2 regions of the Thalassotalea euphylliae genome follow, and region 1 is predicted to be linked to the other one. Evidence: riboswitches for the same ligand, from Rfam matches in the RefSeq annotation. Region 1 holds a riboswitch; the other holds the start of a gene.
What was found. Region 1 has a riboswitch for thiamine pyrophosphate ahead of DXX94_RS02135 (TonB-dependent receptor). Riboswitches for the same ligand answer to the same signal wherever they lie in the genome.
Positions count from the first base shown of each region.

Region 1 (11,713 bases):
GTAACGAAAACCACCATGGGCATAGGCAGCCCTTGCTCTATTAGTGCGTCTATGACTTCAAAGCCATTTATACCTGGCATTTGAATATCTAGAAAAACGAGATCAGGGCGATGCGTTTTAATTGCCTCAATCGCCTCACGACCATTGCTACACTGAGCAACAATATTAATGTCATTGTGGGCAGCTAAACGAATGGCAAGACCTTTACGTGCTAACGGCTCATCATCCACTATGATGGTAGACAGCGTGGCAGTCATATTAACGTCCTATTAATGTCCAAGTTCGTAGGGAATTCTGATATTTACTTTAACACCTGAAGGCTTGTTTGAGGATACTACCAGTGAAAAATTATCTTTATAAAGCGCTGCTAAACGCTCGCGAGTATTTGCTAAACCCACGCCGTTTTCACGATGTAAATTGCCATTTTTGATCTCTGCACCAGGGCCATTATCGGCTAGCTCTACCAACAAATCATTGCCAAAGCGATTAACCGTGATAGCAATGGTACCGCCCTCTTCTTTTACTGCTATCGCATATTTAATTGCGTTTTCCGCAAGTGGCTGTAACACCATACTCGGCACTAAGGCATTAGCGCAGTCATCGGCAATATTAGTATCGACTTGCAAACGCTCTTCAAACCTTACCTTTTCGATGTCTAAATAAAGCTGTAGCGCCTGTATTTCGTTAGTTAAAGTAACTCGCTTCATTGGGTCTTTATCCAATGAATAGCGCAAGAACTCGCTAAGTTTGGTGACCATACCGTTAGCGGTATCATTTTCTTTCACCAAGATTAACGTAGAAATGGCATTAAGAGTGTTAAACAAAAAGTGTGGGTTTAACTGGTAACGCAACATTTTTAACTGTGCTTGATGGGCAGCGGTATTCGCTTGTAATACATTTTGCTTTTCTTTTTGCAGCATCTGGTAGTACTTGATGCCAAAATACAAACAGCTCCAGCTCAAAATAATGTAGAACGACCAGACACTCGATTTGGTGTAATACAACCAAAATTCAGGCTGCCAACCGTGCTTATAGATTTCCCAATAATTGATGTTTTTAATCACCTGCCAAATTACTGCGGTAATGTAAGAGCTTAAGATAACAGCGGCGACAAGCTTTATTGGTGACAAGTTCCAAGCACGACGATAAACGTAGCGCAGTGGCACAGTAAGCATCCAACCTGCATAACTGTTCAAGAAGATAACGATGACAAATAAATCACGTAAATCATGCAGCAAAGAGCCAAGGAACTGAACTAAGGCAAAGCCAAACCAGCCTGCAGTATGCAGCAGCCAGAAAAAGCGATTGCGGTTTTCAATAAGTGCTTTCCAGTTCACAAACAACGACCAACACAGGTTAATAATTTAGTTACTGTAATTATGCGAAAATAGCAGGAAAGGCGCATTACGGTTAATCGTAACTTTTTGGCACCTTGTCTCAATTTAGCCTCAATTTGGTCTCAATTTGCGCCCGCTTCAGCTCTTTTTGTATGATTTATCTTAGTTACTGTTATTCGTTGAACGCGGTTAATCGGCTTTTATTTTAGGTTAAGGCAAAATATTGAAGTATTTATGAAGTAGCTAATGCTAAACCGCAGAAAGTACCATTTTTGCGTAATTTTTTTGCTTCAAGGCCATCGCCTGATAGCTTTCTACACGGCTATTGTTAAATTTAATGCCCGTTTGCTCTAAAAACCATAACCAATTGATTACTGAAGAAATAAATACGTAACGCGTAACCTCTTCGAGATTGATTTCACGCAGTTTAGGCGAAGATTTTAAGTATTTTTTCACAGTTAACGAAGTTAAAGACAAAGGAACATTATTTATCGCCATCAACATGCCAAGTTCATATTCAATTGGCGCTATTGCCACCGATTCAAAGTCAATAATACAAGCGTCAATGTCTTTATTGGTTTGACTGACTAATAGGTTGGTGTAGTTCAAGTCTCCGTGAACAACGACAAGGTTTGCGGAATGTTGAAGTTGCCGATGTGACTTATTAGTGGCCGTGCACTGGTTTATTGAGTTTTTCGTTTCAATCTTGCTGGCTTTAACCTTGCTAGCTTTAGTTTTGATAACTTTGCTTTGAATAGAGAATAAATCAACATCATGTTGCAACGCTTTCGCAAAGGAGACTGCCTTGCTGATGAGCTGTTGATCACTTTCAGCCAGACCTATCTCCAACTTCTTGAGCTCGAAAATTAATTCACTAAGTACCGAAACTAAATCTAGCTTAGTAATATTCCTCGTATCCAAGTCGATGTTAAATGCACTGTGAAATTTGGCTAGTGCGCTCGTCGCAATTGTTAACTTTTCTTCTTCACTGAGTGTTAACTCGCTTAAAAGTGGTTTATCGATAAATTCTGAAACTAGCCACTGCCCTTCACAGTAAATAGTTTTTGGGACTAACGCTTTGCTAGTTAAAAGCTGCTGAATAAAAGCTTCTAACTTTGCAGTCTTTTTATCGCTAAAGTATTTAGCAATATAAAATTCTGGTTCAATAGCAGTATTGGGCGATTTTGAGCAAGTTGCAGGCTTATTTTCCTTGCACTTGTCCCTATCCTTTTCTGTAACGCTTACTTCAACCGCTGAGATTTTAAAAACTTGTTGGCTACAGCCCGAATTAATTTTAGTGATCTCAAGTGATTTATCCACAAAGCAATTTAGCCTAGAAAGCTCAGTATTAACGTTTTCAATGAATGCAGGTGAACTTTTGTTGCTCTTTTGTTCACTGTATTCAATTTGTTCGCTTTGTTTATTGTTCATTCCAATCGTTACTGGCATAAAGTACTAAAAACACTCAGACCTAACACTCAAGCTTGCTAGCTTTTACCTTGCACAATTTTGTTATCGACACCTGCAAAGCTATCATGACCTTCAGCTAACGCTTGATGGTTCCTTTTATATTTATCAAGCCATGTAAAGTAACCAACAATAGCAACAACCACATAGACAACAAATAGCATTGCCGTTGGCGTTAACCCTTTTTCGATATAGATATATATCGACACTAGGTCGATCACTATCCAGTACAGCCAGTTTTCAAGCACTTTTTGAGTCACCAAGTAAGTAGCATAAACAGCGAAAACCGTAGTTGCTGCGTCTAAGTATGGGAAAGTCGTCGGCGTATTGTTTGCCATGAAATAGCCCACAAGAATTGACGTGATCGAAAGCGCCAATAAGGCTTTAAGATGCTTAATTAGTGGCTGTTGATGAATAACAGTCGCCGTTTGCTCCTTGTTTTGGGCAAGAGCACCATCATTTGCTCGCACCTTACACCAACAATAAAAACCATAAATTGCCATGGCAAAATAATAAACTTGTAGCGCACTATCCATCCACAAATACACGTCATAAAAAATAATGGTATATAAAAGCGTGCTGATGAGTGCTGCTGGCCAACACAAAATATGCTCACGGGCAGCCAAAATTACGTAAGCCATTGCGGTAATCACCGCGATTATTTCCAGAACAGCCATTTGGCTAAAATATTGATAGGTTTCTTGCCACATTTTTACTTATGCTTATTTGCTTATTGTCGTATCAATCAGAGATTAGTTTTCATATTCGCGAAAGCGATCGTCGGCAATTATCTTGAGGATAAACACCGCACTGCCAACCGTTTGGTGTACTTTTTTCATTTCAGCCATGACAAATTTGAGTGTGTGATCATACTCACCAAACACCTGAGTACTCATGCCATTGGAAACGACTTTCACTTGCGCGTCTGCTTTCAGCGCATTAATAAATGCCCAAATTTCATCTTTGTAGGCCTGCTGTGCCAACGGATAAAGGCTTAAATCGATGGATATTTGCATTACCTTCTCCACTTTGTGTTCTTATTTGATGCGTTTTTTGATGTAACGGTTAAGCGCATCAAATTTTTACGTTTGATGCGCTGATCATTTTGCTTGTTACTTTGCTAATTACGTAGCTTACTGCTTAGTTTATGAAAAGCTTTCTAGAACTGATAGTCCAGTGTAACGCCATAAACTCTTGGCTCACCTAGCTGATAATATTGCTTAGCTTGATAGCCATCGCGTGGATCATTGCCAAAGAAGAAACCACGAGTTTTGTAATTTTCATCTGTGATATTACGCGCCCAAATTTTGACTTGCCAGTCAGTCAGCTCATAAGTTAAGGACGCATTAAGAGTCTCATAGCCGTCTGATTGCTCGTTATGACTGTCTGAGAAATAAAAATCGTCTTTGGCAATAATATTAACGTTAAATGTCACTTGATCATTAATAAACGCATTTACGCCCAATGTCGCTTGGTAATTCGGTGCATGAGCTTGATCGCGGCCAGTTAAATCAACGCCTTCCTGATTGACAAAATCGCGAAGTTCAGTGTCTAAATAGCCAAGCGCACCATAAACTTCTACACTTTCAGTTACTTGCCAGCTAGCATCAAGTTCAACCCCTTGGTTTTTCCCTTCTGCAGCGTTACCTAAATAGCTAATGAACTCTGCACTACCGTCAGGTCTAACGTCTGTGCGACTACTGTTGACCTGCATATCAGTGCGATCCATGTAAAACGCAGTCACGCGAACATAACCCGAGTTGTCGTCAAAGCTGTATTTGTAACCTAATTCGTAGTTCCATAAATACTCTGGATCAAATTCTCGAAGGTCAGCAGGCAAACTGCCATCGGTATTAACACCACCGGCTTTATAACCGCGGTTGATTGAAGCAAAAACTAATGCTTGCTCCGTTTGCTGATAAGACAAGACTAATTTACCGCCTACCATAGTATCGTCTGGGCTAAATGTTAAACCGTCAGTGTTATCGTAATCGGCACTGCGCTCTTCTACACGTAAGCCTGAGGTTAACGTCAGCTTTTCCGTTAATTGGCTATCTAGCTGAACATAAGCAGCAATCGTATCGGTATCGAAGTTTGACCCAAAATCGCCATCAGCAAAGGTGTATTCTCGCAGCAACTCTTCTGATTCTGTTTTAGCGTATAATCCAGCAACCCATGCCGTTGTACCATTAAACAATTTACTTTGGTTGTTTGAAACGGCTCTTAATTCAAACGTTGAACTCGTTTTTTCACGGAAATAATGGTCAGTTGAGCTGTATTCGAATGGATGCAAGCCAACAAAGCTCCAGTCTTCGTCATAACCGTAGTCAATATCACTGTCAGCATGAGTCACTATGGTAACAAGCTCACCAAAGTCAAAACCTGAATAATGAGATTTAGCACTTAATGCATAAGTTTCTTGGCGATCAAAACCCGGTTGGTCTGAGCGTGTTTGACGATTGTTATCGAGCGAGAAAGCATCGTAACCATTGTCAAAATCAAAGTAATACAAGCCCAAATCGAGGTGGTGGTCGTCGCTAATCGTGATGGCAAGTTTACCCCGAGCAGTAAGCTCGTCACGATCATTGGTATCATCACGGTTTAAGTGAATATTATCGATAAAACCATCACTGTGGTATTTTTCTAATGCAAAGCGATAGTTAACGCTATCGTTTGCAGGGCCAGACAAAGCAAGACCAGCACCATAGCTACCGTAATTACCCGCAGTGAGTTTAGCTGCGCCTTCAAAATCATTACTTGGTGCATTGGTGGTGATGTTGATTAAACCAGCTAATGCATTAGCGCCAAAGCGCGTGCCTTGTGGCCCACGAAAAACTTCAGTTTGGTTAACATCAAATAATGAAGCAATGCTGCCAACGCCAGTAAAGTCGATATCATCAATAATAATACCAACCGATGGGTTAATTGGCTCACGGAATTGGCTGCGTTCGCCAATGCCACGAATTTGGTAATAACGCGCTCGCTGGGTGCCAGCCGAAAAGTTTACGTTAGGCGCAATAGAGATCACTTCCTCTAAGTTTTGTGCGTTCAAATTAGCAATGTCTTGTGCCGATAACACACTTAGTGAAGCAGGAATTTTTTGTAAGTTAGTGTCGCGAAAATCCGAAGTAACGGTAATCACTTCGACTTCTTCTAGCGAAGTCGTGTTGTTATTTTCGGCATAAACAACAGAAGAAAAAATAGCACTGGTAATGGCAGCGGCAAGAATTGATTGTCTTGTTTTCATTATACTCTCGTTCGATTTCTCTAAAATCGGCGTTTTGTTATAGGAAATTGAGTAAAAACCAAAACAGACGCAGATATCGTTAGAGCGACAGCATAATGCTTAGGAGCCAAGCGGCGGAGAATGCAGATATGATGTGCTAACCATCCCTACGCCAGTATTAACCGGATCAGGTAATAAGGGTTCTGCACTTTCAACACAATGTAAACAAAACAATGTGAGAAGCCAGCAATCTCAGCAGGTATACATTACTAAAAGTAATTTCGATATACCCGCACCCCTTGGTTTTCGCGGCATATTATCAAGTATTAACGAAAAGTATACAAACTATTTCAAATAGCTTATGCGTAAATACTCATCCTTTTATTGATCTTTTTTTACAGCAGCTTTTTTACAAAGTAAAAATCAATCAACCTTTAGCCGAATGAATATTTAGTTCGATGGTGTTGGTATAAGGTAGCTACACGCTTACCATAGGCCCCATGGGTTGACCGCCTAATAAATGCATATGGATATGGTAAACCTCTTGGCCGCCATGTTTATTGCAATTCATGATCAGCCGATAGCCATCTTCAGCAATGCCTTCTTGCTCGGCGAGTTTCTTAGCTACAGTAAATAAACGACCAAGCGCCAATTCGTCATTTTCAGTGACATCATTGACCGTTGGAATTAATTTATTGGGAATGATCAGTATGTGTGATTTGGCTCTAGGTGAAATATCACGAAAAGCCGTAACTAACTCATCTTGATAAAGTAATTCGGTTGGGATCTCTTGGCGAATAATTTTAGAGAAAATGGTTTCTTGCCAGTCAGTATTGTCCATTTTATATCCTTTTTTCATCATAACATTTAAAGGTAATGATGCTAAACCAGTACCTTTAAACACAACGATGGATTAATTGGCAGTGGAGAGCTGCCCAGCGTCTTTACTAAATTTTAACGCGCTTTTTAGATCTTCCACCAGCAAATAATTAACGGGTACTAAAACTAAGGTGATCAAGGTAGCAAATATAATCCCGAATCCTAGCGATACCGCCATTGGAATTAGGAATTGAGCTTGCGTCGCTTTTTCAAATAATAGCGGCATCAAGCCAATAAAGGTGGTTAGTGACGTAAGCATTACTGGGCGAAAACGTGCTGCTCCAGCAATTAACACAGACTCCATTAGCTTTGCCCCTTCTGCTCGTTTTTTATTAACAAAATCAACGAGTACCAAGGAGTCATTCACAACCACACCAATGAGCGCCATTAATCCCAACAGACTCATAATGGTCAAGTTCATGCCCATGATCCAATGGCCAATCACTGCACCAATAGCGCCAAATGGTATAACCGACATGACAATAATTGGCTGCAGGTACGATTTAAACGGAATCGCTAATAAACAATAGATAATAAAGAACACAAAAATTAAGCCGTAAAACAGACTGCCAAACGAGTCTTTCTGCTCACGCGCTTCCCCTTCCAGTGAATAGCTTACCCCAGGGTACTTAACGACAAGTTCATCCAAGAAAGGTTTTAAATCTGCATTAAGTACCGTCATGTTAGTGCTTTCTTTTTCAACATCGGCTGTAACATTAACGGTTCGGTAGCGATCAATGCGGCTAATGGTTGACGGACTTTTACCAGCGTTAAATGTGGCAACGTGAGACAGTGGCACATTGCCACCTTGTGGTGTTGATATTTGCATTTCGGCGAGATTCGCTATCGCTGAACGCTCTGCTAGTGGAAAGCGCAGCATCACACGCACATCATCTCGGCCCCGTTGAATACGTTGAATTTGCACGCCAAAAAAGGCGTTACGTACTTGCTGAGTGACACTGCTGACCGACAAGCCCATGGCGTGACCTTGTTCCGTTAATTCGATTTGTATCTCTTCTTTACCATTGGATAAGCTATCGGCAATTTCAAACACTGTCGGATAAGTTGCCAAGCGCCCTTTAACTTCTTCAGCGACTGTTTTTAACAAACCAAGATCGGTAGCAGATAGCTGAACATCAATGGGATCACCGCCGCGCCCGATTTCTGCGCGAAAAGTTAAACTTTCAGCGCCAGGTAATGCCCCTATTAGTCCGCGCCATTCATTGACGAGTTGGCGAATAGTAACACCTGACTCATTCTTATCTGCTGGCAAAATTTCAAATCGAACGCGACCAATATTAGTATTATTACCGCCAGTAATGGCAAGCACATTGGTGATCACGCTATTGCCTTCTTCATCGCGATACTTTTCTTGCAATTCAATAGCCGCATTCGCCATTTTCTCAACATAACCATCAATGACGTCAAAGCTGGTGCCAATTGGCATAACTAAATTAGCACGTGCTGTTTCACTAGGAATACGCGGAAAAAACGTAAACTTAGTCCAGCCACTGGTAATAAAAGACAAGATCAAAATCAAGACGCCGATAAAGCCCATTAAGGTGGTTAAACGGTTGCGCACTGCAAGCGCTAATATCGGCTGATAATATTGAATAATGGCTTGCTCAAAACCATCAGCGAATTTCTGTTGTAGTGCCTGTAATTTAGACGTGTTTTCTTTTTCGTGTCGTAGCTTCAAATGACGTAAATGGGAAGGTAAAACGAATTTAGATTCAATCAGAGAAAATAGTAAAACAGGAATCACCACAATCGGAATTTGCGCGAATAAAGCACCACGGGTGCCTTCAATAAAGGCCAGCGGCAGAAATGCAGCTATTGTGGTTAAAATGCCGAAGGTCACTGGCGTTGCCACCTCTTCCGTGCCTTTAATCGCTGCCTGCAAGCCTGATTCGGCAAACTGGCTATGACGATAAATATTTTCGCCAGTGACAATGGCATCATCAACAACGATGCCCAACACTAAAATGAAGCCAAATAAGCTCATGATATTTAGCGAAATATCGAAAAACGGCATAAACACAAAGGCGCCCATAAAGCTGACGGGAATACCAATAAACACCCAAAATGCGATGCTTGGACGCAAGAACAAGGTTAATAACAGCAGCACTAAGAAGCCGCCCTGCAAGGCATTGCTAATTAGCGTGTTTAAGCGGCTTTTAACAATTTCTGAGTCATCATCCCAATAGCTTAGGGTAAAGCCAGCAGGCAAGATATCTTGCTGTTGTTCGATGTAACCTTTGACCGCATCAGCGACTTCAATCGCGTTTTGCTGACCAATACGGTAAACCTCAATTAACGCCGCTTGCTGGCCGTTAAAGCGCGCTCGCATTGGCGTTTCTTCAAAGCCATCATTCACGTTGGCGATATCACCCAGCTTAACAATCGTGCCATCAGGATTTGTTTTCACGACAATACTTTCAAATTCATCTTGGCGATAAGCTTGGCCTTTGCTGCGCACCAGTACATCACCACCTTCGGTTTTAATGTTACCGGCAGATAAATCAACAGAGCTATTACTGATAGCACTCGCCACAGCATTAAGTGATAAGTTAAACTCGCGTAGCTTGTCTTGTGATAAATGAATGCCAATTTCATAGTTTCGCACAGCATCAAGTGAAAGCTGGGTTACTTCAGGCAGCCTAAGTAGATCATCACGTACTTTTTCCGCAAACTCTCTAAGCTCTTTTTCGCTATAGTTTGAGGCTATGGTGACGGCAATAACTTCACGCTGACGTTGACGAAGCGCAATTACCGGCTTTTCCGCGTCAGCCGGAAAGGTATTTACTGCATCGACTCGACTTTTAATATCTGCCAATAATTCACGGGCATCATAGCCAGATTCTGCTTCGATATTAATTGTTGCCGCGCCTTCAACCGAGCTACTGGTGATCTTTTTGATCCCTTCAAGATCTTGCACTGCCTCTTCCACTTTAATCGCCACACCCAGCTCAACATCTTCTGGTGAAGCGCCGCGTAAGCTGATATTGACGGAGACAACATCAGAATCGAATGAGGGAAAGACTTCGAGCGGAATACGCAGATTCATTGACATCAAGCCCACCATTAAAATGGTGATCATCAATAAATTTGCTGCAACATGATTACGGGCGAACCAAGCGATCATAATGCTGGCTCCTTATTCGTCCGCGCGTTTTGCGACACTTGCGCTTTATCAGCATTAAGGTTTTTAACTTGTCGCTGTTTTTGCTGACGAGTTGCTTGACTAGAGGCACTAGCGACTTTGTTATTGATTAGGTTAAGACCATCTTTAGCCACTACAGCAACAGGTGTTCCTGAATTTACCTGTCCTAAAGGCGTTAGTACTAATAAGTCGCCTTCCGTAAGCCCTTGTTCCCCTTCCGTAAGCTCCTGTTCCAGCAGTGCAAATTCATTATTTTGCCATGCAATATTGATTGCCTGCCTTTTTAACAAACCGTCTTTAACCACAAACACATAGCTGCCCTGGTAAATGGCTTTATTTGGGATCTTAATGACCTCGCTCAGCGATTTACCTTCGATATCAGCTCGTACATATTGGCCAATTTTAAGCGGCAAGCCATTGGTAGACGCCACACCGTAAGGGTCATCAATTTGCGCAACAACAAAGAGTTGCTGGGAATTTTGATCAAACGCGCCCTCAGTTCTAATCACTCGTCCTTGCCACTGCTGTTCATTCACGAGTTCTGAATATATTGTGACACTCGGTAGTTGAACTTTTACTTCGGTTTCAAAGCGAGTGCGCTCTGGCAGGTTCATATAGGGCAGATCATTGTTTTTAATTGGCAATCGGACTTCTACATAGTCAACTGCGAATATTTCGGCAAGCTGAGTGTTCGCTGACACAACTTGCCCGAGATCTGCAGCTTTATTGAGAATTCGTCCCGTATACGGTGCTTTAATCTCAGTGCGTTCTAATGACAATTGTGCCTTTGCTAGTTGCGCCTCTGCCGAATACACAGCAGCTTCGGCTGCAAGTAACTGTGGTTTTCGTAACACTAGCTCAGAGGCTTGCTCACTGTTTCCTAACCGCTGCCAATCCTGCTTCGCTTGCTCTGCACGTGCTAATTCCTCTGTTAAGGCTTGCTTAGCACTATATAAATTAGCTTTGGCGATATTAATATCTGCAAGGTAATCTCTGTCGTCTAACTTAACCAGCACTTCACCTTGTTCAAAAAAACCACCTTCACGAAAATTGTCACTAATTGCGGTGATCTCACCAGCAACTTGCGGCATTAATATGCTTTGTGTTCTCGGTTGTACCGTGCCATAACTGCTAATTTTTAGCGTTAGTTTTTCATTGTTAATGGTTTGCACGGCAACGTTAAGTTGTGGCGCAGCACTCGGTTTACCGCGTTTGGCTTGCGGCGGATTACTTGCCACAAAATTAGCCGCAATAATAAAGGTTGCCAATACAAGGATTGGCACACCAAATCGGGTTATTTTTTTATTGAACGTCATGATGTTTTTCTACACGGTTAGAGTCTGAAGTCACCTGCTGAGTTTCTGCTAGCGTGCTCGATGCGAATGCTATCGCGCCGTCATTATTTTTAGATAAGTTACCGTCAGCAAGCATAGCGCCTATGTTTTTACCGCCAATACTGGTTAGCATAGCAATGCGGTTTTGAATAATTTGATGGGTGATTTCTACCAAGTTGGTTTGTGCGTCAAATGCTCTGCGCTGAGCTTCAAGCACAGTTGTGTAATTCACCAAGCCTTTTAAATACTGATCAAAAGACAAGTCTTCCGCTGCAATGGCATTATCCTTCGCTTGCTGAATATGGCT
Region 1 covers NZ_QUOT01000001.1:466,941-478,653, forward strand. Annotated here, with positions in the region: gene DXX94_RS02110 (LytR/AlgR family response regulator transcription factor) at 1-257, opposite strand, end outside; gene DXX94_RS02115 (sensor histidine kinase) at 270-1,337, opposite strand; gene DXX94_RS02120 (phosphotransferase) at 1,587-2,768, opposite strand; gene pnuC (nicotinamide riboside transporter PnuC) at 2,825-3,514, opposite strand; gene DXX94_RS02130 (YkoF family thiamine/hydroxymethylpyrimidine-binding protein) at 3,557-3,820, opposite strand; gene DXX94_RS02135 (TonB-dependent receptor) at 3,964-6,051, opposite strand; TPP riboswitch at 6,178-6,340, opposite strand; gene hinT (purine nucleoside phosphoramidase) at 6,509-6,871, opposite strand; gene DXX94_RS02145 (efflux RND transporter permease subunit) at 6,944-10,054, opposite strand; gene DXX94_RS02150 (efflux RND transporter periplasmic adaptor subunit) at 10,051-11,388, opposite strand; gene DXX94_RS02155 (TolC family protein) at 11,375-11,713, opposite strand, start outside.

Region 2 (11,713 bases), 2.3 Mb from region 1:
ATTCCGCGATCGGGTTCGTCGTAGCCGTGATCTTTATTAGGCCACCAAATACTGGCACCGATCCCTTGGTTTGACGAGGCAATAAAAGGCATGCCACCTTCATCTTCCGACCAAGTAATACCGCCATCCCAAGGGGCATTTTTCGCCTCATGAGGCTGACCCGAAAAGGTTAAGGTTAACTGATATTCCTGACCTATTTGCTGTAGCTCGTTTGGCGAAATAAAGTAACTGTAGCCTTCTTGACGAATCGCCAAGGATTGCCCTGCTTGCACAGCAGCTTCAAGCTTCATGGGTGCTTGTAGCTCAATTTGTAATTCTTTAGCATTATCAATTACTTGATAAGTTATGATGTTTTCGCCAGAAAAAGATCGGTCACCAATATCGACAGTCATCGATAGCTGATAATGCTTTACATCCCACCAAGCGCGTTCAGCGGTAATTGCACCGCGCAAATGCTGTTGTCTTTGTTCGCTAATGTCAGGCGTATTTAGCTTAGCTTTATTAATGTCGTTTTTAGTTTCGCTCTTAATTTCGCCTTTAGCTTCGCTAGGTTGCTGGGCACTAACTTGATGACTGGTCAGCACGAGCAAGGCACTAACTGCTGCTGATAACCATTTGTTGGGCATCATTTTTTAACTCTTCGCTCTGAGAATATGAGCAATATTGTGCGTTGCTAGCAAGTTGAAGGCAAGCCATAGACAAAGTGGGTTTGTCACCAAACTTATGAATCTGGCGCTTGCGTAAAGTAAAAATTCTTGTAAGACTAAAAAGTATCTGAGCAAGCGAGTCATTTGCTCAGCGAACTTGTCGGAGTGCCATAGGGCTGAGATCGCGAAAGCGGGATCCGTAGAACCTGATCAGCGTAATTGCTGCGAAGGGAACAAGCGCAACACAAACTCAACATATTAATTAGCTGTAGACAATTTTAGGCTACTGTTCGTGATAATATTGGGTTTATGTTGTTCTCGTCATACCTAGTCAACTCCGCCGAATATAATTAATTATTATCTAGGTGAGAGCTATGAGTTCATTATCGCGACGTGAGCGTCGTCAGCAGGCGGAAGCCTTTATCAACAATGTGTCGGGACAAAGTTACCCGAATTCCAGCAAGATTTATGTACCGGGCAAGCTACACAATATCCAAGTAGCCATGCGAGAGATAGACGTTGGCGATACTTTTGTCGGCGGCACCGAAGAAAACCCCATTTTTGAACCTAACGAGCCGATTCGTGTGTACGACAGCTCTGGCGTTTACACCGATCCAAACGTTAGCGTTAACGTTCATGAAGGATTACCTAAGCTGCGCAGTGCATGGGTAGCCGAGCGCGCAGATACCGAAGAGCTTACGGGCGCGACATCAGGTTATAGTCAGCAGCGTTTGGCTGATGAAGGGTTAGACCATATTCGCTTTGAGAACCTGCCAAAAGTGCGTAGAGCCAAAGCAGGAAAAAACGTCACCCAGTTACATTATGCGCGCCAAGGTATTATCACGCCGGAAATGGAATATATTGCCATTCGCGAGAATACCAAACGGGCAGAAATGAAAGACGAAATCCTCAGCCAACGCCACGACGGGCAGGGCTTTGGAGCCAAGTTTACCGAAGCTGGTCACGCTAACATTCCCGAGCAGATTACCCCTGAGTTTGTACGCCAAGAAGTGGCCGCAGGACGTGCCATAATTCCCGCTAATATCAATCACCCTGAGTCTGAGCCAATGATTATTGGCCGTAATTTTTTGATCAAGGTGAACGCCAATATTGGCAACTCGGCGGTTACCTCGTCCATTGAAGAAGAAGTGGAAAAGCTGGTGTGGTCAACCAAGTGGGGCGCAGATACTGTGATGGATTTATCCACTGGCCGCTATATTCACGAAACGCGCGAGTGGATTGTGCGTAACTCGCCAGTGCCAATTGGTACAGTACCGATTTATCAAGCACTCGAAAAAGTAAACGGCATTGCCGAAGACTTAACATGGGAAGTGTTTCGCGACACCTTAATTGAACAAGCAGAGCAGGGCGTGGACTACTTTACTATTCACGCCGGTGTGCTGTTGCGCTATGTGCCGATGACAGCAAAACGCGTGACAGGTATCGTCTCGCGCGGTGGTTCTATTATGGCAAAGTGGTGTTTAGCGCATCATCAAGAAAACTTCCTTTACACCCACTTTGAAGATATTTGCGAAATTTGTAAGCAGTACGATGTTGCCTTTTCATTAGGTGACGGCCTGCGTCCGGGGTCTATTGCCGATGCCAACGACGAAGCACAATTCTCTGAGCTTCATACCTTAGGTGAGCTGACCAAAATCGCTTGGCAACACGATGTCCAAGTGATGATTGAAGGTCCTGGTCATGTGCCACTGCATATGATTAAGGCGAATATGGACGAGCAACTGGAACATTGTCACGAAGCGCCATTTTATACCTTAGGGCCACTGACGACAGATATCGCGCCCGGTTATGACCACATCACCTCGGGGATTGGTGCCGCAAATATTGGCTGGTACGGCTGTGCCATGCTGTGCTACGTGACGCCAAAAGAGCACTTGGGCTTGCCTAACAAGGAAGATGTGAAAGAAGGCTTAATCACCTACAAAATTGCCGCGCATGCAGGCGATTTAGCAAAAGGGCACCCGTGTGCACAAATTCGCGATAATGCATTGTCAAAAGCGCGCTTCGAATTTCGCTGGCACGACCAATTTAATCTTGGTTTAGATCCTGAGCGCGCCCGTGAATACCACGACGAAACCTTGCCGCAAGAGTCAGGCAAAATCGCCCATTTTTGCTCAATGTGTGGGCCAAAATTCTGCTCGATGAAAATCACCCAAGATGTTCGCGACTATGCGGCAAAACTAGAGGCCGAGCAACGCATTGAAATCAAGCTCGCAGACGAAACCGTCAGCGTTAGCCGTGATGCCATTGATAAAACGCTTGCCCAAGGTATGGCGGAGAAGTCGGCTGAATTTAAAGCAACTGGCTCTGAAATTTATCATCAAGCAAGGTAAATACCGTGGCCAATATCGCAATTGTTGGTGCGGGGCTGCTAGGTCGTTTAATGGCCTGGCAGCTGAGCCTAGCGAGTAACACGCACAATAACAGACATCAGATCAGCCTATACGACAAAGACGCTATTGATGGTCGGCAAAGTGCTGCCTACACGGCAGCGGGTTTGCTGACGCCTTATGGCGAGTCGTTAAGCTGTGAACCTGAGATTGTCGCCATGGGCGAGGCAGCACTAACCATGTGGCCCAAACTACTCGGCGAACTTGCCAGTCCAGTTGACTTTCAAGCAAACGGTTCTATTTGCGTTAGCCACAGCGTGGACCAAGGTGACTATGAACGCTTTACACGCCATATCAGCCATCACTATCCGCAAGCTCAACTTCAATTACTGAGCAAAAGCGAACTTGCCCAGCAAGCACCCGCATTAGCAGAGCGCTTTGAAAACGGTGCATACCTGCAAGGGGAAGGCTGTATTGATAATCATCAACTACTCAACGCATTGGCGAGTGCACTGCAAGAAAATGCAGTAATCAATTGGCATGCACAAACGCAAGTGCTAGCCGTATCTCCGTTCCAAGTTCACACCAACTCAGGTATTGAGCAATTTGACTTGGTCATTGATTGTCGTGGCATCGGCGCAAGTGCCATTTATACCCAAGCTGGTACCAATATCGGTGCGAATACCGATGCCAATATTGAAGATCAGGGAGCACTGCCGATGTTAAGGCCAGTGCGCGGAGAGGTCATCAGGGTGCATGCGCCGGACGTCGAATTTTCACTGCCAGTGCGTTTAATGCACCCAAGATACAAACTTTATATCGCGCCGAAAGCCAACCATGAATACGTAATTGGTGCGACAGAAATAGAAAGTGGGGCAACGGGTAAAGTTACAGTGCAATCGGCACTTGAACTGCTTTCTGCCTTGTATAGCCTACACCCAGGCTTTGCCGAGGCGCAGATTATTGAGCAGCTCAGCAACAGCCGCCCAGCGTTTGCCGACAACCGGCCACAAGCAATAAGCCAAGCAGGGCTAATACAGCTCAACGGTCTATATCGCCACGGTTATTTACTCGCGCCAGTGATGCTAGCAGCGGGGTTACACTTGGTTGCTCAGCAACTTAATGCATCGAGCACCAGCAAGCCCTCTAACTCAGCGCCGCCAGCGTTTTTTGAATGGCTATACGTTGACGGTAAAAACAATCCCAGAGCAAAACAATGACCAATACCTATATAGTTAATGGTGAAACTTTCACCCTTGATCAAGCTGAACTCCAAGAGACTGAACACAAAGAAACAGACATTACAGTGAGCCAGCTGCTTGACCAATATTTTTCAGTGCACCCAGAGCCTAAGTTATTTGCGGTAGCCGTCGATCAAACCTTTGTTGCCAAGAGTGATTACAAAGCAACATCGCTCAGCAACGGCGCAAGTGTTGAGCTATTTTCGCCGATCCAAGGAGGTTAAGCATGTCACTTTCCGTCTACGGCACTGAGATTGATAGCCGACTACTGATTGGTACGGCACTTTATCCAAGCCCAGCCATTATGCAGCAAGCGGTCATTGCCAGCGGCGCACAAGTGATGACCTTGTCACTTAAACGCCAAGCACCAGCAGAGCAGGGCGGGCAAATGATCTGGCAGTATTTACAACAACTCGCCGATGAGCATCAAATTAAGCTATTGCCCAATACCGCAGGCTGCAAAACGGCCAATGAAGCCGTCACCTTAGCGCACATGTCACGTGAGTTATTCCAAACCAACTGGCTTAAACTAGAAGTGATTGGTGACGACTACAACTTGCAACCCGATCCCATTGAGTTACTCAAAGCAACCAAAGCCTTAATTGACGATGGCTTTCAAATATTGCCGTATTGCACAGATGACTTAGTCTTATGCCAGCGCCTTTATGATTTAGGTTGTGAAGTGATCATGCCGTGGGCATCGCCAATAGGCACAGGGAAAGGTTTGATGAACCCCTATAATCTCGCCACGATTCGCAGCCGTTTACCCCAAGCAACTTTAATTGTTGATGCCGGCATTGGAAAGCCTTCAGATGCGGTGCAAGCGCTAGAGTTAGGTTATGACGGCGTGCTGCTTAACAGTGCGGTTGCGCTAGCGAGTGATCCTGTTGCTATGGCTAAAGCATTTTCCTATGCCATGCAGGCAGGAGAACTGGCGCAACAGGCTGGCATTATGCCTGAGCGCCAGACTGCACAGCCAAGCACCCCAACACTCGATACCCCATTTTGGCATCAAACTTAATCAGCAAGTCGAGAGAGTAGTAAGAGTTTTTTATGAGCACACCGCGTTCACACCACCCAGCATCAGATAAAGCAATTGATACACAAAAGCCCAAACCAATTATTTGGACAATTTCCGGCAGTGATTGCTCTGGCGGAGCGGGAATTGCAGCCGATATCAAAACCATGCATAGCCTTTCACTTAGTCTTTCTCTTAACCTCAGCCAAGACAATGTCGAAATTTGTACACTGATCACCGCCAATACCAGTCAAAATTCAGAGTGCTTAATTGCGGTAAACCCTGTCGCTACAGAAATACTTGATGAGCAGGCCAAACTACTTATCAAGGATAAGCCACCCACTGCTATTAAGATTGGTTTGTTGGCAAACGATCATCAAGTCAATTGGCTGATCGAGCTATTGGCGCGGCTCAAACAACAAGATCCTGCACTGATCACTGTCTATGATCCCGTCGCTAATGCCAGTGTTGGCGGTAAGTTTAGCCAAATCGATCCCGTAGCGATCCAAACATTATTGCCATACCTTGATGTCATCACGCCTAATTTACCTGAACTTGAAGCGCTTACTTGCCTAAAGACAGAAACACAGAAAGATACAGAGAAAAGTTCGGGTAATAAGCTTGAGAAAACAACCGAGCAAGCTGCTTTACAATTGCTCTACCAAGGGGTTACAACGGTTGTGGTAAAAGGTGGGCACAGCAACGATATTGGCACTTGTTTAGACAGTGCTTATTCACTAGTTGAGAATTGTGACCCAGCTAGCAAAACTCAGCTAAACACATTAAAAGTTTCCAGCGAAAGAATCAATACGAGTTACAGCCATGGCTCAGGTTGTGCTTTTGCATCGGCACTCACCTTATTATTAGCGCAAGGTTATTTATTACGTGACGCACTCACCTTAACAAAAGCATTTATTAATCAGGGGCTAAGTCAGAATGTAGGAAAAAATCGCTACTACGGCGCTTTTGCTATTGGCGGATTTCCCACGGATGATAGATATTTTCCTGACGTAGTTAACAGTTATATAAATTTACCCAAGTCTGGCTTTCCTTCGCTCGGTTTAGGTAATGGCATAGACAATGGTTTATGCACAGATTCCAGCAATAAGTCCTGCAAAGAAAAGGAAGAAAAGCTAGGTCTTTATCCCGTAATTGACTCACTCGATTGGCTAAAGAAACTGCTACCGCTTGAGCTCAATATTATCCAACTCAGGCTGAAAGACTTACCGTTTGATGAAATCGACAGGCAAATTGCCCAAGCAGTAAAACTAACGAGTAACACAATTACTCGGTTATTTATCAATGATTACTGGCAACTGGCGATAAAACACGGTGCCTATGGAGTGCACTTAGGACAAGAAGATCTCGCCGATGCCGACTTAAAGGCTATTGCTAATGCAGGATTACGGCTTGGGATCAGCACCCATGGTTGTTATGAGCTTTTATTAGCTCGGCAACTAAAACCTAGCTATTTAGCCATTGGGGCGATTTTTCCAACAGTGACCAAAGATATGACTGGTCAAATACAGGGCATCGAAAATTTGCGCCATTTATTGACTCTCCAACAAGACATTCCCATTGTTGCGATTGGCGGCATTAACCTTGAGCGGGCGAAAGTCGTTGCCAACACTGGGGTTGATAGCGTCGCCGTGGTCACCGCGATTACCCGCGCAGATGATTACCGCAAAGCTGTTCGAGCGCTAAAAGCCATTTGTCAGTAGTCGCTTTATAGAATTAGTTGGCTAGCTGAATTTTCGGTGCCCAACTGCGCCATTTGGCCTCAGGGTTTTGCTTTAAGGTGAAACTGTATCCTTGGCTAACGAATGATTCCCCTGTGGCGGAGTCTGGTGTCGCAAATGCGATACCACCGGCAATAATGGTTTCGATTGATTCAGCATCAACAGAAACGCCTGAGAATAATCCAGCATCCATGCTAAAGCCGCTGGTATTCCAGAACTGACTGGCAGGCGATACTAATTTGGCAAAACGCTGCTCAATATTAATAAAAATATGCACTTGATCAGCGGTTGGTGCTAAATCAACACCAATTACTTCACCTACTTTCACTTGACGATAAAGAACAGGATTACCAACCCGAACTGAGCCAAGTTGCCCAGTGGTTAACTGCAAATTTAAGCCAAACGGCAATTGTGTAACCGCTGGTGCATAATCTTCCGCGATAAATTCGGTTTGCTGCGCTGCTTTACCGTTAACGTGGGCAGCAGGTAAGGTATTAATAAAGCCACCAGTGATCAAAGCTCCCACATTTTTAGAGCCCACTAAGCCCACTTCCGGCTCAGCAAACCAGAACTTAGTACCAGCCGCTGCAAACTTGCGACCTGAATGATTTAAATACGCAAACGCAGTTGCGCCATGTGCGTTTTCATTAAAAACAACGCGCTCAACCATGCCAATTTCTTGCCCCTGATATTGGATAGGTAAGTTAGCCTTAAGTCCCGCAACTTGATTAAACGCAATACGAATAGCGACACCCGCATTTTCCGCATGGCGTAAATCATTAAACAAGGTATATTGCGCCGTTTCTTGCGCAGGCTGCGGATTAACCACACCGTCTGGATTGTAAAAGCTAAGACCGCCAGTTAGCACTGTATCTGCCGACTCCGTTTTAACCAAAAAATCGGTTAAGTTACCCGTAATGGTAAAGCCACTGGCATGATAAAAACGCGTATAGTCGTGCACTAAATGGCGATACTGCTCATCGATAGAGATATTAATTGCAACTTTTTCACCGTCACTGGCAAGCTCAATATTGTCGACCTGACCAACCACAATACCGCGATAACTAATGGGGCTCCCTGGGCTAACTTCACTGCCGTTTTCGCTAATAACGGTAAGCTGTAAGCCTTCTGCAGAAGCGTGTTTAGCAGGTGCTTTATCTAGTGCAATAAACTGTCGGCGCTCAGTGTTTGTATCACTCGTATTGCCCGCATCCACATTGAAATAGTTGCCACCAAACAGGGCTTCAGTGTCGGTTAGGCCAGAGAGCGACAGCTTAGTTTTAACTAGCCAAAACTGAGTACCGTCTTTTAATAACCAACGAAATTCAGGCAGAATACCCACGTTTAAACGGGCGCTGTCATCAACATAACGAATGGTATGCACCGCGCCAATTTGCTCACCGCGATACATAATTCGTGTGCCTTTGCGCACATCTTTCGCGCTGGCTAGTGCCAGTTCAATGGCAACACGTTGCTTGGCAATATCAATGTTTTCATGCAAAACAAAGCTATCACCGTTATTCGGTGGTTGCTGAGCATCATCGATGCCCTTGTCGAAGGCAATACCGCCAGCAAGGATGGCTTGCATTGACTGACTTTGAATGTCTAATTGCTGAATATTGCCGGCTATTCTTAATCCGCTTGCGTTCCAGAAGCGGCTATCTGAGCTCACATAGCTTTGGTATTCCGGCTGGATATGAATATGCACATTGAAAGCGCTTGGTCCGGTGTTTTCAATTGCCTGAATATTACCAACCACTTGCTGTTTGTAAAAAACACTGGTGCCCACTTTTAGTGAATTAACATCACTGGTGGTTAACACTAAGTGCAAGCCGGGCTCTGTGTATCGATAAGCAGGTTTTTGACTGTAAACTCTGAAAGTATCGGTAACATCACCGTCTAATGATGGGCGCATGCCAATTTGAGCACCGGCAATAACGTTGTGTAGATTAGTAACCCCGCCTAAATCCAGTTCAGGTGCCATTAGGTAAAACTGCGTACTGGAATTTAGGTAAGCAGCAATGCGCGGGTTAACCTTGGCAAGCGCGGTGATTTCACGCGTTTGTGGATTGATATAGGTAAAGCTTTCCAATCGCCCTAGCGTAATACCTTGATAGACAATGGCGGCACCAACATCTAGCTGGCTATTCCAATCAAGCTGCAAATTAATGGCGTAGCCCATTTCGGCATCTTGAAAATGTTGATGTAGCTTAAAGCGCGTACCGTTTTTGCTATTAAGCGCTTCTCCTTCAACATCGGGGGTATCAAAAGCAATACCGCCAGAGATTATCGACGCCAGTGAATCGGTATCAACATGTACACCTGTGGTTAATGAGCCAGAAACTGTTAAGCCACTGGCATTCCAAAAGCGTGAATGTTGTTTAACAAGGTGAGCAAATTCAGGTTTGATATACACGTTGATATCAACCTGATTGCGTCTGTCATCGTAGCGATAGCTCGCCACATGGCCAACCATAATTTGTTTGAAGGTAATCGGCGAGTCTTTAACAATCGAACCAAGCGTATCGGAAGAAAGCACAATATGTAGGCCTGGTGCCGATTCGTCGACCTCTGGCTCTTCTTTTAAACCGATAAAATGGCGCTGCGACTTGCCACTGGCGTCAATATCAGGGCGAACGTTAATATAGCTACCAGAAAGTAGGGTATCTAACCCCTTTACCCCGCTCAAAGAGACATCGGCAGTCACATACCAAAATAGCGTTTCATCAGTCAGTGTATCTTTCGCATCGCTGATCACTTCCGCCTCAACAATCACGCTTTGTAGATCACTGGAGGTTTCAATATCGCGCACGACACCAACCGTTAAGCCTTTGTAGCGAATTTCAGTTTTGCCCGCGACAATCCCTGTTGCGTTGTCAAACTCAATGGTGATAAATACGCCGCGATCACCAACCGCTTTAACCACTAACCAAGCGCCAAAAATCAAGGCAACAATAGGCACCAACCAAATAGCAGAAATACCTGATTTTGCTTCAACAATTGGCTCTGGATGTGATTCTGTGCTCATCGTGCTTCTCTTATGTCTGCTTTCTTCTAAGTAATTTGTGTTGGTGCTAAATAGCTTAACGCGAGCCTGCTTGGTTGAGCTGGCTTTGGCTATCATCAGTTTGTGGCTTCTGGTCTTGTGCATCCCATAGCAATCGGGCATCAAAACTCTCGGCGGCTAGCATGGTAAACACCACCATTAGACCAAAATAGGTGATCCCCTTTGCCGCTTCAATAGAACTTAGAAAACCCAAATTGACCACCGCCGCCATAATAGCGACGACAAAAACATCTAACATTGACCAAGGGCCTAAAAATTCGACTATGTGATACAACTGCCCTTGCTGCTTAACCGTTAACTTACTCGCGCGTTTGGCGTGATACATCAGGATAAACAAGCCAATAATTTTCGCCAGCGGCACAACAAAACTGGCGATAAAAATCACAATCGCCACTGGATACATACCAAACTGAATAAAGGTTGCTATACCCTCTAAAATGGTAGATGCCTCTGGTTGCCCAAGGGTGTAGTAGATCATCATGGGATATAAGTTGGCTGGCACCAGCATCACTAATGCGGCAATTGTCCACGCAAAGGTATGCGATAAACTATTGATTTTGCGTACGCTGAAACTGCGATGGCAACGCGGACATTGCTGAGTTTCAGCCTGCATTTTCACCACTTTATGGCAGCAAGGGCAGCAGCCCAAGCCCATCGCTTTCGCACTAGTCTTCAAGCGCTTGCTCCATTTTCTCCCAAACGTAATGATGATCTAATGTCACCGACACAAGCGTTGAGCAAATAAGCAATAACACAAAGCTCATTAAGCCACCGCCTACAGTTAGCTCAGCAAGATCAACAATCTTGTAGATGGAAACAACAACACCAAGGAAGAACACATGCAGCATTGTCCAGCTGTCTAGCACGTGATAACTGCGAAAAAACACCAGCAACGACTGGCTAATTTTATTGAAATGGACCGCAACAGCAATGTAAAACGCCGCCAACAAGTGAACTATGGGAATGGCAATGGTAAACAAAAACACGATAAACGCGACGATATGGTAGTCAGTGTTGAGCAAAATGATGATGCAATCAATTAATGATGCTTCATTGTGCGTACCTGCGGCACTTACCCCTATCATGGGTAACAAAATTGCAGGAAAGAAGAGTAATAGCCCCGCCAGCGACACCGCCATAGTGCGCTCCATGGGGTTTTTCTTTAGCTCGTACAGCAGTGCGCTGCAACCAGGGCAGGTGGCTTTTTGACCCGGTTCAATTTTAGGTTTAGATAACACCGCATCACAGCGACGACAAACCACAATATTGTTAAGCGATGCAGCTGGTTTTGCCAAGGTAACCTACTGAAAGAGGAGCGTTTAACTGCAAGTTTAAGTCAATATCTAACGCTAGCCAACCTGTCTACAACAAAAATCACCCGCATATTGTAGACATAAAAAAAGCAGCCTACTGGCTGCTTTCTCTAATTTAGCAATAGCTTAAAGCGATTGGATAAACGCTGTAAGGTTAGCAATATCGTCGTCTGATAGCTTGATCGCGATGTTACGCATCATAGCGTTAGCATCGTTACCACGTGCACCAGAGCGGAATTGCTCTAACTGTGCTTTCACGTAATCACCGTGCTGGTTAAGTAATGCAGGGAACTTCGCGTGCTGCATACCTTCACCGCTTGGGCTGTGACATGCCGCA
Region 2 covers NZ_QUOT01000001.1:2,758,273-2,769,985, reverse strand. Annotated here, with positions in the region: gene DXX94_RS12275 (M1 family metallopeptidase) at 1-629, opposite strand, end outside; TPP riboswitch at 799-897, shown strand; gene thiC (phosphomethylpyrimidine synthase ThiC) at 1,022-3,001, shown strand; gene DXX94_RS12265 (FAD-dependent oxidoreductase) at 3,007-4,218, shown strand; gene thiS (sulfur carrier protein ThiS) at 4,215-4,463, shown strand; gene DXX94_RS12255 (thiazole synthase) at 4,466-5,260, shown strand; gene thiE (thiamine phosphate synthase) at 5,293-6,978, shown strand; gene DXX94_RS12245 (PqiB family protein) at 6,992-10,024, opposite strand; gene DXX94_RS12240 (paraquat-inducible protein A) at 10,080-10,739, opposite strand; gene DXX94_RS12235 (paraquat-inducible protein A) at 10,729-11,358, opposite strand; gene DXX94_RS19670 (c-type cytochrome) at 11,503-11,713, opposite strand, start outside.
Region 2: it holds a riboswitch for thiamine pyrophosphate, as region 1 does, so the genes downstream of both, thiC (phosphomethylpyrimidine synthase ThiC) here and DXX94_RS02135 (TonB-dependent receptor) in region 1, are expected to answer to the same signal.